DNA from 2 places in the Vibrio palustris genome. Region 2 is predicted to be linked to the other one. Evidence: predicted binding sites of a transcription regulator. Region 2 holds the regulator's gene; the other holds the start of a gene.
The links. The regulator MetJ, encoded in region 2, represses methionine synthesis genes. The targets are predictions, from matches to a motif close to TTAGACNTNTANANGTCTAA.

Region 1 (4,204 bases), 980 kb from region 2:
GTTGGCGGTGAAGCCAGTTTCCTGCGTCGTTTAGCCCAAGACAGTGCCCAATTTTCGGAGCAAGTGCTGTGGTTTACGAGCTTAATTTCTAAAAAAGACAATGTACGTTGGATGAAGAAACAGTTAGCAAAAGTAGGGGCGTGTGATGTGAAAATCGTTGAAATGGCGCAAGGTCAAAAGATCAGCCGATTTATCGCATGGAGTTTTCAAAATGCTGCGCAACGCAATAAGTGGGGACAAGAAGCGTGCTAATTTAAGTTATTGCATTGATAGCCGATAAAGTAAGAACAATCGCTATGCCTCTTGGAGGTAATATGGACTTTGAGTTTTTTGTACCGTGCCAGCCGAACTGGTTATGTAAGCCATTTTTTTTCGTGTTTACGATTGTGCTGCTTATTGGCTTAGGGTTCTTTATACGTATTGTATATCGAGAATACCTTAAATCAGTGCGTGTTAAAGAAACGCATCAACGTCGCCGTACCCACTATCGCGATCGTAAAGGTGGCGATGATGGTCGACCGACAAATGCAACAAAAAAACGCTAGGGTAAACGGTGACCAATTGATGCGTGAGTGTTGGCGACCGGCTCATTTTCACGCTCTTGCTTACTTTGTTTCTCCAGTTGTGCTCGCCATTGGTCTTGTCTAATCGGACTCAATAACTCACCGTATTGTTGAAGTAACCTATACGCCTTATGTGCTTGTTGGTTGTTGGCATACATGGCCAACAACCGCTCTATCATCCGCGGATTACTTGGGGCATGATTGACGGCTGCACGCATCGACTCAATCGCTTTATCGGTTTGGTTTGCCAGCCATAAACATTGGGCGGCACTTTCATAGGTAAGAGCAACATGAGTATATTTCTGTTGCTTAATCGCTTTAGAAAAATAGTTATTTGCTTGGTTATACTTGCCTTGCTGACAAAGAAATATGCCAAAATTATGTAGGAGCTGACTGTTGTTTGGGTAGCGTTGTAACGCTTGTTGGTAAATCCCGCTGGCTTGGCGAGTATCTTGTACTGTGTTGTAGTAATGGGCTAATGCTAACAATGTCGGTAAGTAATAAGGCGCGACGTGCTTAGCACGTTGTAGGTTCTTAAGAGCTTTTTGTGGCTGATTTCGCTCCATATAGGCAATGGCTAACGCAAGTCGGTTATCGGCAATTTGCCGCGGGCTAGCGGCGGGTTTTATTACGGTCGACTGTACGCATCCTGCCAACATTATCAGTGCGAGCCCTAACATCGTTGCGGTTTTGCGTTGATTGGTTGCGTGTATGGTTACACTATCAGATAGCGATAAGAACAAAGACATTGTGTTAATCACCATGGCTTGGATAAAGTCCGATAGTAAACGTTGCGATTGATAGACATAGCATGCATACAAAGCACTGCGAGTGACTTAACACAACTCAATGTTCGATATTAGGATTCGGGCACCATGGATGTGATGCCCGCCGACGTTATTTACTCGTCATCTTTCGTAAATTTATCTTCACTAAAGTTTTCTAGGTCAAACGGAGTCTGCTGATACACGCAGTAGTTCAACCAATTTGAAAATAATAAATTACCATGGCTACGCCAAGTCGCGCGCGGTGAGTTGGCTGGATTATCTTCTGGGTAATAATTGATCGGCATCATTGGAGATAGCCCTTGATCGACATCCCGTTGGTATTCGTGATGTAGGGTTGATGCTTCATATTCTGGATGACCGGTCACAAACACATTTCGTTTGTCTTTGGTGCAAGCAAGGTAGACGCCAGCCTGTTGTGATACTGCAAGAATATCCAGATCAGTATTATCAGCAAGATAGGTTGGATCAAAATCAGCGTGACGTGAATGAGGAGCTAAAAACGTATCATCAAACCCTCGCGTCAATGGGTGATATTGATACTGAGTTTCATGCGAATAGACCCCGGAAAGCTTGTCTTCACGCGTACGTTTTGGCAATTGATAAATCGATTTTAAAGCGGCTTGCGCAGCCCAACACACATACAACGTTGATGTCACGTGGTTTTTTGCCCATTCAATGACGGTTTGTAAGTGACTCCAATAAATCACATCTTCAAATTGCACTAACCCGAGCGGTGCGCCTGTAATAATTAAACCGTCGAAGTTACGATTTTTAACCACATCAAATTGGCGATAAAAAGAGTTTAAGTGTTCTTCAGGTGTGTTTTTACTTGGCCTATCATCGATTCGTAACAGTTCCACATCAATTTGTAGCGGAGAGTTAGAGAGTAAACGCAGGAATTGTGTTTCGGTTTCTATTTTTTTTGGCATGAGATTTAAGATCAAGACTTTGAGCGGACGAATTTGCTGGGTGGTCGCTCGTGACTCCGGCATGACAAAAATATGCTCTTGACGTAGCACATCTCTTGCGGGTAATTGATCGGGGATCTTAATAGGCACAACATACTCCCTTTTATTATCTATGGACGTCTATACATCTAGACTTATAACTTAAATCTTCGATAATGTCGAGGTTAAACTCTAACTTTCACTATTTTTCAACCGCGATATAGCCGAGTTTGATGCGGATAAACGATAAGCGTCATATACTACTTTGGCGCTTTAACTAATTCATTTTAATAATGTAATACGTGGTCTAATGAGTAAAGTGCTGACAGTCACACTAGTGCGGGGGTTACCTGGGTCGGGAAAGTCAACCCTAGCGCGAGAATTACCGGGCGTTCATTTAGAAGCGGATATGTATTTTATTGATGAGCGCGACGTGTATATTTTCCAGCCAGAAAAGCTGAGTGCCGCTCACGATTGGTGTCAACAGCGCAGTGAATATTGGCTTAGGCAAGGAGAAAGTATTGTCGTATCCAATACTTTTGTTCGTCATTGGGAAATGGCATTTTATAAGCGCCTTGCGAAACAGTATGGCGCTAAGCTCATAATTAAGGTGTGCCAAGGAAACTATGGTAGCATTCACAATATAGAGCCGACGGTTATTGAGAAAATGCGCCGTCGTTGGCAATATTAGGTAGCGTTCGACCGTTACGCTTAAATTGCCACCAAGCTAAACCGCCCCATAATACAGTTTGCAACCATAGCTGTGTCCATTGATCCGCCACCTGCTGCCAAGCCGCATCCATTTGGTTTAAGGCTAAAAATCCTTGAATACCTGGGGTGCTTGGAAACAGATTCGCCAACCAGACCACTGGTCGCGAAATACTTTCCATCGGCCAGATAAAACCGGCGGAAAACACCAAGGGCATAGAGCTGACTAACACTAAAAGCGTGACATACTCTCGTTTTGGTGTCACCGCACCTAAAAAAATACCAAGAAAGCATGTGCTCAATAAAAAAGGCAACAAAAGCAAGCTGAGTTCGACTGGTGAGGCAAGCGTATTGACCCCATGCCAATAAAAGCTTCCGCCAAAGTAGTAAGCACTTAATACATAATAGATGAGTACCAATACGAGAGTACGATTGAAGAGCAGCGTTCGTTGCGAAGCGGTCGACCAGTATCCTGAACTGTGTTTTTGCGTCCCTCCCATTAACCCGGCAGCCATGACCATGGTTTGTTGCAAAATGAGGACAAACACCGCAGGAACCACATAATCCACGTATCCCATACGAGCATTAAAGGTCGGCTTTAAATTATTTCTCAGGGGAGATAAGGTTTGCTTTGCTTGAGGTAATGCATCACCACGGTTAAGTAGGTGCTGAATTTTAACTTGTGCCGCTAACGTTCCAGAGGCCTGAGACAGACCTTCAACCACCGTTCCGTATACTAAAAAGTAAGATGCGTCACCGGCATACGCGAGGGTTGGGTGTTTACTCATCGCTAAATCCCGATAAAAATGATGGGGGATGACTAAAAATCCTGCGATATTCCCATTATAAAAATCATCTTTTGCGTCTTCAATCGAATGTACACGCTCGACCACATGTAATTGTGGGGTAGCATCGACCATACGTTCTAGTTGATAACTGGTTTGGCTTTTATCTAGATTGACGATCGCGATGGGTTGCGAGCGTGGAATTTGATGAGCGTAGGGGAGTGGATAGAGAAACGAATAAAAAAATACACCGCCAAATACTGTAATAACCACGACGCTATTGGTAAATAATGCCTTACATTCATTCAGTAGTTGGCGCATTATTCTGTCCTCCTAGGTTATTTGTTAATGATCTGGCTAAATTAACACGTTTATAGATTAATCCGGCTGCAATGAGCAATGGCACGATATAA
Region 2 (4,204 bases):
TGTGGTGTCCAACTTAGATTTGGATAGCGACACGGCCTAATATTGAGGTTATCCCATGAAGACTGGTATCCACCCAGAATACACAGACGTGAACGCAAGCTGTTCTTGTGGCAACACTTTCACGTTTAAATCAACACTAAGCAAAGATACTCTACACCTAGACGTGTGTGACAAATGTCACCCATTCTACACAGGTAAGCAACGTATCGTTGATACCGGTGGTCGTGTTGATCGCTTCAACAAGCGTTTCGGTAGCCTTACAAGCAAATAAGCATGTTTGCTTTGTAAATACTGAAGTAAAAGGGCGCTGTATAGCGTCCTTTTCGATCCTATCCTGTTCTGCAAACTGTATTCACCGTCCAAATCTCCCTGTTTTCGTACCATTGTAAACCTCATAAATAAAGCAAACCTTTGCCTTACTCTCCGCTGGTCTTATCAGTAATTAACGCCATTAAAACTTCGCCATATTGCCTGTCGTCAACTAGGCACTGATAACATCCTGTTTTAGAATAATGCGCTTTCTACACCCCCTAAAAAAAACAATAGAGATCATCCAATGTCCGATAACCAAGCAAACCTTAAAGAAGCTTTTCGCCAAGAAGCGCTCAAATATCACGCTTACCCGACTCCAGGTAAAATTGCAGTCGCCCTCACTAAACCTGCAGATTCGGCGCATGACTTAGCGCTTGCTTATAGCCCAGGCGTTGCTGAACCTGTCCGTGAAATCGCACAAAATCCTGACAACATTTATAAGTATACTGGTAAAGGCAATACCGTTGCTGTCATTTCAAACGGTACGGCAATACTCGGTTTGGGTAACTTGGGACCACAAGCATCAAAACCTGTTATGGAAGGTAAAGCGCTGCTGTTCAAACGTTTTGCTGGTTTAGACTCTATCGACATTGAAGTAAAACACCGCACTACAGAAGAGTTCATTAATACTGTTGCCAGCATCGCTGATACGTTTGGTGGCATTAATCTTGAAGATATTAAAGCACCGGATTGTTTTGAAATTGAACGTCAATTGATTGAACGTTGTGACGTTCCAGTTTTCCATGATGACCAGCACGGAACAGCCATTGTCACTGCGGCAGGCATGTTGAACGCGATTGAACTGCAAGGTAAACAACTCGAAGACTGCACGATTGTCTGCTTAGGTGCTGGCGCGGCCGCGATTGCCTGTATGGAATTATTAATTCAATGCGGCGCAATGCGCGAAAAAATCTACATGCTCGATCGCAAAGGCGTCATCCATACTCGCCGTGACGACATCAACGAATACAAGCAGCGTTTTGCCAATAACACAGACAAACGTACTCTCGATGATGTGATTGCCGGCGCTGACCTGTTTTTAGGCGTATCGGGGCCAGATCTACTAACGAGCGAGCAACTTGCGTTGATGGCAGATAAACCTGTGGTGTTCGCTTGCTCGAACCCAGATCCAGAAATCAACCCTGAAGTGGCGCATAACACGCGTAACGATCTCATTATGGGAACGGGTCGTAGTGACTACCCTAACCAAGTGAATAATGTGTTGTGCTTCCCATTCATCTTCCGCGGGGCGCTGGATGTACGCGCGAGCGAAATCAACATTGAAATGAAATTGGCAGCCGTTGATGCTATCCGTCAACTAGCCAAAGAAACCGTACCGAGTGATGTATTGAAAGCGGCTGGGATTGATAACTTATCATTCGGTCCAGCTTACATTATTCCAAAACCAATGGACGCACGCTTACTGCCACGCGTTGCTCGTGCTGTTGCTGAAGCGGCCGTGGAATCGGGCGTCGCTCGCATTGATTTACCTGAAGGCTACATGGCCGACTAATGTATCTATATGTGTAAAACATCCTGTCAATAAAACAAAAAGCCCAGCAATGCTGGGCTTTTTTGTCTAACCAATCTTCCTACACGGCTCACGCGGACTTAGTCGTCAAACGACTCAAATTCAATCCCCATACGCGTCATCATTTCTTTTGCTTCAACGGGGATATCATCCGGCCCATCCTTGCGCAAGTCTTCATCGGTCGGCAATGGTTGACCCGTGTAAGCATGTAAAAACGCTTCACACAATAGTTCACTGTTAGTGGCATGTCGTAAATTATTAATCTGGCGACGAGTACGCTCATCCGTCAGCACTTTTAGTACCTTAAGTGGAATGGATACGGTGATTTTTTTCACCTGTTCACTTTTTTTACCATGTTCCGCATAAGGGCTTATATAGTCGCCGCTCCAATCTGCCATTGCGCACCTTCGTTCAGTCGTTCAGAAAATAAATAATCAGTAATGTAATTTTAACGGTATTTACTGCTATAAGCAAAGACATATAGATGGCTAGATGTGTTGACGTCCACAAAAACACACAGTAAAGTAGGTTGATAAACCTGCGCCTTGACGATAAGTTTGGTGACAGCAGCCCTCAGCGTTCAGGAAAGGATACATTATGAACCAACATAAACCCGATACCATTGCCGTTCGAACAGGAATTGAATCTGATTCACAACATCACGCCGTTGTTCCCCCTATTTATTTATCCACGAACTACGGCTTTCCAGCATTTGGGGAAGTTCCTACTTACGACTATACACGCTCTGGGAATCCCAACCGTAGTCTGTTAGAAGAGGCGCTGTCTGAATTAGAAGCTGGCGCAGGGGCCACGATTACTAACTGTGGTACCGCCGCCATCAATTTATGGATCACTGCTTTTCTTGGCCCCAATGATCTTATTATTGCCCCACATGACTGCTATGGCGGAACCTATCGTTTACTGAATACTCGCGCGCAAAAAGGCGATTTCAAGGTTAAATTCATAGACCAAAGCAATGACTTACAAGTCCAAGAGGCACTGAGCCAACAGCCTAAATTACTGCTGATTGAAACGCCATCTAACCCATTGATTCGTGTGGTTGATATCAAGAAAGTATGCAATCAAGCAAAACAACACGGCACGTTAGTCGCCGTGGATAACACATTTTTGACACCCGTATATCAACAACCCCTTACACTAGGCGCTGACTTTGTTATTCACTCGACCACCAAATACATCAATGGACATTCTGATGTTATCGGCGGTGTGCTGATCAGCGGTACACAAGCACATGCCGAAAAAGTAGCGTGGTGGGGAAATTGTATTGGGGCAACAGGTACGCCGTTTGATAGCTATCTCACTTTACGTGGCTTACGTACCTTGAGTGTACGTATGCGCCAGCACGAAGAAAGTGCCACTCGTCTACTGCAATACTTAAATGAGCAAGAGCTGGTCGGCACGATTTATCACCCAAGCTTGCCTGACCACCCTGGGCATGAAATTGCACAACAGCAACAGCGTGGCTTCGGCAGCATGCTAAGCTTCGAGGTGAATGCCACTTTTGAACAACTCAAAGTTTTCGTCAGCTCACTGAAACTGTTCTCATTGGCTGAATCTCTTGGGGGAGTAGAAAGTCTGATTTGTCACCCAGCTACAATGACACATCGCGCGATGGGTGAAGCTGCCCTAGCAGAAGCCGGCATTTCTCAACTATTGTTACGTGTTTCTGTCGGTTTAGAAGCAGCAGAAGATCTCATTGCCGATTTAGAACAAGCATTTACTATCGCGAAGGAGAGTTGTTAAATGACAACATCGCGCCAATTACATAAATTTGGTGGCAGCAGCCTAGCAGACGCTGAGTGTTATCAGCGTGTTGCACAGATCCTGTGTGATTATTCACACTCTAATGATCTCATTGTCGTATCGGCGGCAGGCAAAACAACCAACCGCTTAATTACCTTTATTGAAGAGTTAAGCAAAGATGGCCGTTTGGCCCATGAAACTTTATTAGCACTGAGACAGTACCAAAGCGAACTGATTACGTCGTTGCTTGACGGTGAAGCGGCTGATCACCTGCTAAGTCAACTTAATGGCGAAATCAGTGAGCTAGGAGAGCTAACGGCACCAATCTCTAGTGAGACTCGTGCGAATATTCTCGGCCATGGTGAAATGTGGTCAGCGCGACTACTCGCCGCTGTCCTTATGGATAAGCAATTAGACTGTGTTATGCAGGACGCGCGTACTTTCTTACGTGCAGAAGCCGGAATCCAACCCGAGGTAGATCGCGCCGCCTCACAACCTCTGCTCAATAACATTCTGGCTCAACACCCAAGTAAGCGCTTAGTCATCACCGGCTTTATGGCTCAAGATAAAGCCGGACATACTGTGTTATTGGGTCGT

Region 1: metA (homoserine O-acetyltransferase MetA) is a predicted target of MetJ. The motif match lies at 2,432-2,451, and genes of this name have one in related genera.

The regions. Positions count from the first base shown of each region.
Region 1 covers NZ_AP024887.1:1,441,320-1,445,523, reverse strand. The annotation lists gene rlmF (23S rRNA (adenine(1618)-N(6))-methyltransferase RlmF) at 1-252, shown strand, start outside; gene OCU30_RS06820 (hypothetical protein) at 315-545, shown strand; gene OCU30_RS06815 (tetratricopeptide repeat protein) at 542-1,312, opposite strand; gene metA (homoserine O-acetyltransferase MetA) at 1,465-2,409, opposite strand; gene OCU30_RS06805 (ATP-binding protein) at 2,609-2,989, shown strand; gene OCU30_RS06800 (ABC transporter permease) at 2,955-4,112, opposite strand; gene OCU30_RS06795 (ABC transporter permease) at 4,093-4,204, opposite strand, start outside.
Region 2 covers NZ_AP024887.1:2,423,364-2,427,567, forward strand. The annotation lists gene rpmE (50S ribosomal protein L31) at 56-271, shown strand; gene OCU30_RS11350 (malic enzyme-like NAD(P)-binding protein) at 557-1,825, shown strand; gene metJ (met regulon transcriptional regulator MetJ) at 1,924-2,241, opposite strand; gene OCU30_RS11360 (O-succinylhomoserine (thiol)-lyase) at 2,441-3,607, shown strand; gene OCU30_RS11365 (bifunctional aspartate kinase/homoserine dehydrogenase II) at 3,608-4,204, shown strand, end outside.